DNA from 2 places in the Paenibacillus sp. UMB4589-SE434 genome. Region 2 is predicted to be linked to the other one. Evidence: riboswitches for the same ligand, from Rfam matches in the RefSeq annotation. Region 2 holds a riboswitch; the other holds the start of a gene.
What was found. Region 2 has a riboswitch for S-adenosylmethionine ahead of metA (homoserine O-acetyltransferase MetA). Riboswitches for the same ligand answer to the same signal wherever they lie in the genome.
Positions count from the first base shown of each region.

Region 1 (5,369 bases), on a different contig from region 2:
GGCGGCTTCCATTATGGTGAAGCAGAGAAGCGGAATCAGGATTTTCCGGTGTCCGTTATCGTAGGTGGCCCACCTGCCCTAATCGCTTCGGCGATCGCACCTCTGCCTGAGAAGCTGCCTGAACTCCTGATGGCTTCATTTGTGTTAGGAGAACGTTTGCCGGTAGTAGACAGCGGCTTTGCGGGTCATCGTATCCCGGCGGAGGCGGACTTTGTCATTCAAGGCTTTGTACCGCCCCATATTCGCCGCCCTGAAGGGCCTTTCGGTGATCACTATGGTTATTATTCCTGGGTGCATGATTTCCCTGTGCTAAACGTGAAGCAAATGTATCACCGCAAAGATGCGATTTATCCGGCTACCATTGTAGGAAAGCCGCGCCAAGAAGACTATTTCTTGGGCGAGTATCTAGTTCGCTTATTGTCTCCTGCGTTCCCGATGGTCATGCCAAGTGTGCGTAAAGTGCATCCGTATGCAGAGACTGGTGTCCACTCGATGGCCGCGGCAGTCGTGCGGGAAAGTTATTCCCGCGAAGCGCTCATGTCTGGATTCCGTATACTTGGTGAGGGACAGCTCAGCTTAACGAAGTTTCTGTTCCTGACGGATCAGATGGTTGATCTTGAGAATTTCCCGCTGCTGCTGGAATCTGTATTGGAACGATTTAAGCCGGAGACGGATCTGTACATTATCAACAACACGGCACATGATACGCTAGACTATACCGGGCATAAGCTGAATCATGGCAGTAAGGGCATTATGCTTGGCGTAGGCGATCCTGTACGTAAACTGCCACGCGAATATACGGAAGGTGAAGTAGCAGAGATTCGCGACATCGCTGCATACTGCGGCGGTTGCTTGACGATGACCGGTGCAACTTACGAAGAAGAACCGCAGCTTGCGGAGCGGCTTATGCATCGTTTGGCAGAGAAGGGCACGGAATGGCCGCTTATCTTCTTGGTGGACGACGCCCATCAGATTGCAAGCAGTCAATTATCGTTTCTGTGGGCAGTATTCACGCGCTTTAATCCGGCCTCAGACATTTATGCGGCGGCGGAAGTACGTCAGCACCATTTAAGCTACAAGCTGCCAATTGTGATAGATGCACGTATGAAGCCTGGATACCCGGATGAGTTAATTCCTCGTGAAGACATTGTCAAGCTGGTTGATGATCGCTGGAAACAATACTTCCCGAGCGGAGTCACAGGCAAATAGGAGCCAGTTGGCTCATTGAAGGACAGGCATCTTAACCTTTTCTGGTTAAGATGCCACTTTTCGAGTTACCTTAACAACACATGGGAGATGGTTAAAGTCATTTCATTGGTGGATGGAGGGCGTGTTATGCTCCGAATGCTGTTCGGCGAAGCACCGCGTGTAGATACAGGCGAATTATTAGAAGCAATGGCTGCAATGGATCATTATCTGGCAAAGGTGCGCGCAGTAATGGAACGAGATGGGGACCCTCACCATGATTGGCGCAAGATCGAAGTGTGGACGGTAGGATTGAAAACGTCTCTTGATGAGTTAGAGCAGAGCATGTATGCATCTGATCGGTTTGCCAGTCAGGTTACGAAGCAATATCAAGAGGAAATGAATGAAGAAGAACTGGATAATTACTATCGTCATGTCTATTTCTACAAGAATGGTTTTATTCGGTTGTTCTCGGTGCTTGATAAGGTGGGAACCTTGTTAAATGAGGCTTTGCAGCTTGATACAGGGAAGGTGAAGAACCGATTTTCGTTTTTTACCGTCTTGAGGCAAATGAATTATTTAAATACGACACCTGCATTGACTAGGGAGCTTATGCATTTGAAGGACGTCCATAAAGACTCCTTGCAGCGCTTACGCAAGCGCCGCAATACAGAAATTCATCATATGAACGCTGAAATGCAGGATGACTTGTGGCAGCGACATCGCAGCCTTAACGATAAAGTAAAACTCGAGAACATCCAGGCAAACGTCCATGACCTAAAAGATGGATATGAGGCGGTTTGTCAGGTCTTAATCGCTATATTTACACATTTACTCAGTATGAAAAATGGTAACGAAAGCAAATAAATGGATGTTGACAAGGTTAATTCCCTGCTATATACTCTGAATTAACTTCATAACCATTTTCTTATCAAGAGAGGCGGAGGGACAGGCCCGATGAAGCCCGGCAACCGATTATGCAAGCCCGGTAGTGCTTATGTCAGCGAATATCGCGACAAGCATGCTTGCATAATGATCAAGGTGCTAATTCCTTCAAAGCGTGATTGCTTTGGCAGATGAGGAAAGGGAGACTTCGACTCATCCGCGCCATCCGGCGATATGATTTTCGAGAGCCCCCTTTTGGCATCTGCCAAGAGGGGGCTCTTGTTATTTATACAAGATCTGCTTGCATGGGGTGTCCACAAACTGTTAAATGCGGCTTGCCATGAGATATAAGGTAGGCTGCATCGATTTCGGCAATCGAAAGCGATGGTGCTGAGAGTGACACAGATGTAGCGGCAATCCTGAACAATGGGATGCAAGTTAGAAAGTTGCAGGTTTAAGTTGTATATTACAAGGTAAGATTTATGGAATGATGTGGTCTTCCCGATTTAACCCGATGTTAAAATGGGAAAGAAGTGCATCCTAAAGTAAGTCGGAAGGATGGTGTCACAAGTTTTGATTGAGATCAAACAATTATCCAAGCGGTATCCTGCGCAGGGCAAATCAAGCGCAGGCATGCTCGCCTTAGAACATATTGATTTGCATGTGTCAGCAGGTGAAGTGTTCGGTATTATCGGCCATTCCGGTGCAGGCAAGAGTACCTTGCTTCGCAGCATTAATTTGCTGGAGCGGCCCACGTCAGGTTCCGTCCTTATTGACGGAATTGAAATGACGGAGTTGTCAAACAAAGAGCTGCAGAAGCAGCGCAGCAAGATTGGCATGATCTTTCAGCATTTTAATTTGCTGTCATCCGCAACGGTGTTCGACAATATTGCGTTTCCGCTGCGCCTGCATAAGACGCCTGCGGACAAGGTAAAGGCCAAAGTCAATGAATTGATTCGACTGGTTGGTCTGGAGGAGCACCGTGATAAGTATCCGGCTCAATTGTCTGGTGGGCAGAAGCAGCGTGTCGGTATTGCAAGGGCGCTTGCCAATGATCCCAAGGTGCTGCTGTGTGACGAAGCAACGTCTGCGCTTGATCCGCAGACGACCAATTCTATCTTGGAGCTGCTGCTGCAAATCAACCGCAGCCTTGGCATTACGATTGTACTGATCACGCATGAAATGCATGTTATCCAGTCGATCTGTGACCGGGTTGGCGTTATACATGGCGGCAAAATTGTAGAACAGGGTCCTGTAGTAGACGTATTTTTGAAGCCGCAGCATCCGGTTACTAAAGAGTTTATTCTCGAAGAGAGCCATCATGAAGAGCTGCAGCCATGGACATCGTTTAAGACTCAGGCTGGTGACAGCTCACGCGTCGTTAAGATTAATTATTTGGGCGACGTCACTTATCAGCCGATTCTGCACCGCGTATTATCTGAGGCTGGCATCGAATTCGCCATTTTGCAAGGTACAATCTCTCGTATGAAGGATACACCTTATGGGCAGTTGGTCGTTCGACTAGACGGGGAAGCAAGGACTTTGCAGACGGCACTTGAAGCCTTGGTGAAGCAGGGACTTGACGTGGAGGTGATTGCGTAATGGTATTCGGAATTGACTTCAGTGAAGTGAACTGGAGCGAGGTGTCTCAGGCATCAGCGGACACGCTGAATATGCTAGGATTCTCGGTACTGTTTACGTTTATCATCGGCCTGCCATTAGGCGTTCTCTTATTTTTGTCAGGCAAGTCCAGTCATTGGTTTGTCAAAGTAATGTACAGCTTATTATCGCTTATGGTGAACGTGTTGAGATCGGTTCCATTTGTCATTCTGATGATTGCGATATTGCCGTTTACGAAGGTGCTGATTGGGACAACAATCGGTGTGAAGGGAGCCATTCCTGCTTTGGTCATCGCAGCCGCGCCATTTTTTGCTCGACTCGTCGAAACTTCACTTCGCGAAGTAGATCGTGGTGTTATCGAGGCAGCGCAAGCGATGGGAGCTTCAACCTGGCAGATTGTACGCAAGGTGTTATTGCCAGAAGCAATGCCTGGCTTGATTGCTGGTACGACCATAACGGCAGTCACTCTAATTTCCTACACAGCAATGTCTGGACTTGTAGGCGGTGGCGGCCTTGGTGACTTGGCGATTCGATATGGCTACCAGCGTTATGAGACCAGTGTTATGATCATTGCGATCGCAGTTATGATCGTAATGGTGCAAATTTTGCAATGGATTGGCGACCGATTCGTTCGTCATTACACTCGCAAGTAAGGAAGCACGCTCAATCGGGCTTCATATAGATGACAGCCTCTTAGGTCAGTCACCAACAAATCACAGGGGTTTATTTTGGAAGGGAGAGAAATAAAAATGAAAAATTTCAAAAAACTTACACTCGTATTAACACTGATTGGTCTGGTGGCAATGCTGACCGCTTGCGGCGGCAAGACTGCAGAGAATAACGCTGGGACTGCAAGTAATGGTGGGAATTCCGCAGCAGAAACAACAAAATTGGTTGTAGGTGCTACACCAGTTCCACATGCAGAAATTTTAAAGCATATTGCTCCTAAATTGAAAGAACAAGGTATTGAACTTGAGATTAAAGAATTTACGGACTATGTGCAGCCTAATGTGCAATTAAACGAGAAGCAGCTTGATGCGAACTTCTTCCAACATAAACCTTACATGGATGATCAAAATCAAAAAGCTGGCTTGAAGCTGGTATCTGTAGGCAACGTTCACGTTGAACCGTTTGGTGGATACTCCAAGAAGATCAAGTCTGTTGATGAATTAACAGATGGCGCTACCGTAGCGATCCCTAACGATGCGACAAATGGCGGCCGTGCTTTGCTGCTGCTTGAGAAACAAGGTATCGTGAAGCTGAAAGAAGGCGCTGGCCTTGCAGCAACTGTACGTGATATCGTTGAGAACCCGAAAAACTTGCAGGTGAAAGAGCTGGAAGCAGCAATGCTCCCACGTGTACTGGAAGAAGTGGATCTGGCGCTTATCAACACGAACTATGCGCTTGAAGCAAAATTAAATCCGACAAAAGATGCCCTCTTCCTGGAAGATAAGGATTCTCCATATGCGAACATCCTGACATCCCGTGAAGACAATAAAGACAGCGACGGTATCAAGAAGCTGGTAGCTGCTCTGCAATCGGATGATGTAAAAGCATTTATCGAAGAGAAGTACAATGGAGCAATTGTTCCGGCGTTCTAATCTGACTTTTCCGTAGATTTCCTCCTAATCATACCCTGACCCTTACTAAAGGTGTCAGGGATTTTTTTGTTTAATAGG
Region 1 is NZ_JASOYK010000010.1:102,356-107,724, forward strand. It holds gene QP775_RS23915 (UbiD family decarboxylase) at 1-1,209, shown strand, start outside; gene QP775_RS23920 (Cthe_2314 family HEPN domain-containing protein) at 1,336-2,052, shown strand; SAM riboswitch class I at 2,111-2,268, shown strand; gene QP775_RS23925 (methionine ABC transporter ATP-binding protein) at 2,644-3,672, shown strand; gene QP775_RS23930 (methionine ABC transporter permease) at 3,672-4,343, shown strand; gene QP775_RS23935 (MetQ/NlpA family ABC transporter substrate-binding protein) at 4,440-5,291, shown strand.
Region 1: another riboswitch for S-adenosylmethionine. It lies ahead of QP775_RS23925 (methionine ABC transporter ATP-binding protein); the one in region 2 lies ahead of metA (homoserine O-acetyltransferase MetA).

Region 2 (5,369 bases):
CAGCCACTTTAACAGCATTTTCATAAATGTCGCGAAAATATTTCTGGAGGTTATCATCAATAAGCCGCAAGTCTTTGCGATACAGAACAAGGAGTACTTCCTTCTGCGGACCTAGTCCCTTCTTAAGCCACAAGATCTCGCTTCGCAGATTAATGATTTCGTTTAAGTGAGATTTCTTCGCATTTACGAGTACGACTTCCTCAAGATTGTCAATCTTGGCTTCAATTCGATCCGCAACCGTAAAGTAGTTGTCTACAACGGTGTCAGCAAGTATATAGAGCATACGGTCCGGCGTGCTCACTTCCTGTTCCCACAGCAAGGGCTTAACGGTACGCAATTCATTAATTTTCTGCTTGGTAACGGTAATTAGATAGTGTTTGCCAAGAAAAATATTTAAAGCACGGAGAAATATTTCTTCATCATCAAACCGAATGCTGTTAATCACAATGAAGTAATGACCTTCGTATATTTCCATCTTCGGCCGCTGTTCATCCTCACTTAGGCAATCCTCAACTGCGAGATCGTGAATATGAAACATCGGCTGTAATACAAGAAGATCATCAACGTCCGCATCGATCCAGTAGAATCCTGCATCAGGCGGGGTCAATGTGACATTAATGTCTTCGATCGGTGTAAACACACCGTCGTTGACGAGACGTATTTTCATCACCATCACTCCTTCATACCACCGCTTATCGGTAGCTTGCGTCGTCGTTATCATGACGATTCATAACTAGCAACGTGAAGATGCGGGGATGGTGAAGTTGTTCACAGTGTTGAGTGAATGAACAGAGTCAGGCGTGTAAGGACACCATAATAGGGTCCCTCAAGCGCGAACAACTAACGACAGCCACAAGCACAAGCTTACGTGATCGTCGAATCGTCATATTCGGTTGTCCGTTCTTACCGTGGCACGGCCTCGGGTCGCCATCCATCCGAAATTCACCTCTACAAAATAGAATGTAAACAAGTGCTTTTAATCCGTTAGGTCTGAAGCACTTGTCTAGTATAACGCGGCATTAGTAGCCTTTCAAGGGATATTCAGATGAAACTTATGCCTTCAATATATGGTGTACTGCCATTACATGTGATTTGACCCTTGACGAAATGCTTGCCAATGCCTTAAATTATTACCAAGTCCAATTGATGACCAATTTCATAAGCAAATGGCAATCTTATCAAGAGCAGGTGGAGGGACAAGCCCGATGATACCCGGCAACCGGCGCAAGCAGTATGTTTTGCGCAGCGGTGCTAATTCTTGCAGATGCATGGTGTAGACGAATGTTTTGCGCCCGGCAGCTGATAGATGAGAGAGGCGCATGAATATATGCAGGCATGACCTTTCTCGTATCATACAGAGAAAGGTTTTTTTGTATTCAATTTTAACAAAAGTCGAATTTGCTTACGTTATTGTTCATCTTTCAGGACACATTTCGAAGGGGGAGAGCGTCATGCCGATTAAAATACCGGACCATTTGCCGGCGAAAGAAATATTGACTCAGGAGAACATATTCGTCATGGACGAATCACGCGCTTATACACAAGATATTCGTCCGCTGCGAATTGTTATACTTAACTTAATGCCGACAAAAGAGACCACTGAAACACAGTTGTTACGTCTAATCGGGAATACGCCGCTGCAAGTGGATGTGACGTTGCTTCATCCTGCGACCCACGTATCCAAAAATACATCGGCGGAGCATCTGTCGTCCTTCTATAAGACATTTGAAGATGTAGAAAATGAACAATTTGACGGCATGATCATTACAGGTGCTCCTGTTGAGCAAATGGAATACGAAGAGGTAACCTATTGGAAGGAACTCTGCGACATCATGGAGTGGTCCAAGGATCATGTGACATCAACCATGCATATTTGTTGGGCCTCACAAGCTGGGCTGTATTATCATTACGGTGTACCCAAACATCCGCTTTCTAATAAGTGTTTTGGTGTATTCCACCATTCATTGAGCAAGGAGAATGTCAAGTTGACTCGCGGCTTTGATGAGTTATTTCTAGTACCACAATCTCGTCATACGGAAGTCCGCAGAGAGGACATTGAGCAGAAGAAAGGCTTGGAAATTTTATCTGAGTCGGACGAAGCAGGCGTATACTTGGTAGCGAGCGAAGACGGACGTCATATCTTTGTAACAGGCCATTCCGAATATGACACGTGTACATTGAAGTGGGAGTATGATCGGGATGTTGCTAAAGGAATGGAGATGGAGCTGCCGTGTAACTACTATCCTAATGATGATTCGACCAAAACACCGCGTTCAACATGGAAAGGGCACGCCAACTTACTTTTTTCCAACTGGCTTAACTACTATGTATACCAAGAAACGCCGTATGAACTACGTTCTGTAGCAGTACGTAAAGAAGGGGCAGGTGTATAGCATGATTAACCGTGACGAGCAGTCTTATCGGATGGAAAGCCAATTAGCGCAAATTGGTTCCATTCAGGAGCCGACGACAGGCGCAGTAACCTTCCCAATTTATCAAGCTACCGCGTATCGGCATCCTCGCCTAGGACAGAGTACAGGTTTTGATTACATTCGGACCAAGAACCCGACTCGGGCGGTGTTGGAGGATGCGGCTGCCTTGTTAGAGCGCGGAGATGCAGGTTTTGCCTGTAGTTCGGGCATGGCGGCGCTTCAGACCGTCTTTGCCCTATTCGGACAAGGTGATCACTTGATTGTCTCTTTGGATCTATACGGTGGCACCTATCGTATGCTAGAACGACTGCTGTCCCGGTTTGGTGTGACGGCTTCTTATGTGGATACAAACGATCTTGAGGCGATAGAATCCGTTCGTCAACCGTCCACTAAAGCTATATTTATCGAGACCCCTACGAATCCGCTTATGATGATTACCGATATTGAAGCTGTTGCCAAGTGGGCGCAGTCCCATAACATGCTGACAATCGTGGACAATACATTACTTACGCCGTTTTTCCAGCGTCCGATTGAGCTGGGAGCGGATATTATCGTACACAGTGCTACCAAATATTTGGGCGGACACAATGATGTACTTGCTGGACTTATCGTGACAAAGGGTAAAGAATTGTCCGAAGAGATGGCTTTCCTTCATAATTCTATTGGTGCTGTGCTTAGTCCGAGTGACTCTTATCAGCTCATGCGCGGAATGAAGACGTTAGCGCTGCGTATGGAGCGGCATGAATACAACGCTACACGTGTTGCAGAGTGGCTTAATACACACGAATCAATAGACACGGTTTATTATCCAGCACTTGTGGATCACCCGGGCTATGTGATCCAACGCAAACAATCATCAGGCAACACCGGAATATTATCGTTCCGCTTGCGTGATGCTCGTTATGTGGAGCCGATCTTACGTCATATTAAGCTAATTGCATTTGCGGAGAGTCTGGGCGGTGTGGAATCACTAATGACCTATCCTGCAGTTCAGACCCATGCGGACATCCCGCAAGAAATTCGGGAAGCTGTAGGTGTTGATGATCGCCTGCTGCGTTTCTCTGTTGGAATCGAACATGTAGATGACATTATTGCAGACCTGGAACAAGCGTTATCTGCCGCCAAGGAAGAGTTGGCGTCAACGCCTGTTTTGGAAGCAAAAGGGGTGTAGAGCATGAGTCAGGGACATCATAACGATCAGTTCGCAACGCGACTTATTCATTTTGGCAGTGAGGTGTGTAAGCATACGGGGGCTTCGAGCGTTCCGATTATCCAAGCTTCGACGTTTCATCATGAAGATATTTATAATCCGCCGCGTCATGATTACTCCCGCTCAGGCAATCCGACACGCGAGGCATTAGAGGATTATATTACGGTATTGGAAGGCGGCAAGCGAGGCTTTGCATTTGCATCCGGTATGGCGGCTATATCTACGGCCTTTCTTTTATTTTCGGCAGGTGATCATGTCATCGTTACGGAGGATGTATACGGCGGTACATATCGTTTGCTGACTACAGTGTTGAATCGCTTAAACATTGAATCCACTTTTGTAGACATGACGGATATCACGCAGGTTCAGGCAGCTATTCGCCCGAATACGAAAGCTGTATACATGGAGACGCCATCCAACCCGACGCTTAGAATTACCGACATTGCGGCCGTAACCGCATGGGCCAAGTCCAAAGGACTCCTTACATTGGTGGACAATACGTTTATGACTCCATATCATCAACGACCGATTGAACTAGGCGTGGATATCGTCATCCATAGTGCCACCAAGTTCCTTGGAGGACACAGCGATGTGCTTGCAGGCCTTATCGTGACACATGATCAAGATCTAGGACACCAAGTAAAAGTGCTGCAGAATGGGCTTGGCACGGTGCTTGGTGTGCAGGATAGCTGGCTGCTTATTCGCGGCATGAAAACATTAGAAGCTCGAATGAAGCAAAGTGAAGAGAGCGCACGCAGGTTGGCTGTGTGGTTGAGTGAGCGAGAGGATATCGTTAATGTGTATTATCCAGGGCTGCCTAACCACCCAGGACGGGAAATACATGAACAGCAATCGAGTGGATACGGAGCTGTCGTATCATTTGATGTAGGTTCAGGCGAACGGGCCAAACAAGTGTTAAATAAGGTTCGTTTGCCGCTTGTCGCCGTCAGCTTGGGAGCAGTGGAAAGTATTTTATCGTACCCGGCTATGATGTCACATGCTGCAATGCCACCGGAAGTACGTGCAGAAAGAGGAATTACGGATGGTCTGCTTCGTTTCTCTGTCGGTCTGGAGCACATTGAAGATTTACTAGCTGACTTGGAACAGGCATTGAACACGAATTGAGATGGTTTATGAATACCCTGCTTTGCCGGATAAACCGATATATTTTATTGCTAAAATGTATCGGTTTCGTCGATGGTGAAGGGGGTATTTTTCTGGGGTAAACTATGTTACGATGATTATTAGTTTTCAGAATCAAGTTTATTATTCATAACTTATTGCACGTACGAATACAGTTTCAACATACGACGAGCTTGGCCGTTGAATCCGTGCATCCTAATAGGAGAGGAAGTGACGGTGACGATGATATCACCGGTAGATCGCATTTTAGACAAAGCTTTGCGCGGTGAGCGCATCAATGCAGAAGAATGCGTAACGCTGTTCGAATCTGATCAGGTCGAGAAGATGGGACATGTCGCTAACGAGATTATGAAGAAGTGGCATCCAGACCCGATCGCGACATTTGTTATTGGACGTAATATTAACTATACGAATGTATGTGACACTTACTGTCGGTTCTGCGCTTTCTACAGAGCGCCTGGATCGAAGGAAGGTTACGTACTGCCGAACGAAGTGATTTTCCAGAAGATTCAGGAAACACTTGATGTTAACGGCACTGAAATTTTGATGCAGGGCGGCACGAACCCTAATTTGCCGTTTAGCTA
Region 2 is NZ_JASOYK010000006.1:250,387-255,755, forward strand. It holds gene corA (magnesium/cobalt transporter CorA) at 1-667, opposite strand, end outside; SAM riboswitch class I at 1,173-1,313, shown strand; gene metA (homoserine O-acetyltransferase MetA) at 1,452-2,393, shown strand; gene QP775_RS19790 (aminotransferase class I/II-fold pyridoxal phosphate-dependent enzyme) at 2,395-3,603, shown strand; gene QP775_RS19795 (trans-sulfuration enzyme family protein) at 3,607-4,767, shown strand; gene mqnC (cyclic dehypoxanthinyl futalosine synthase) at 5,008-5,369, shown strand, end outside.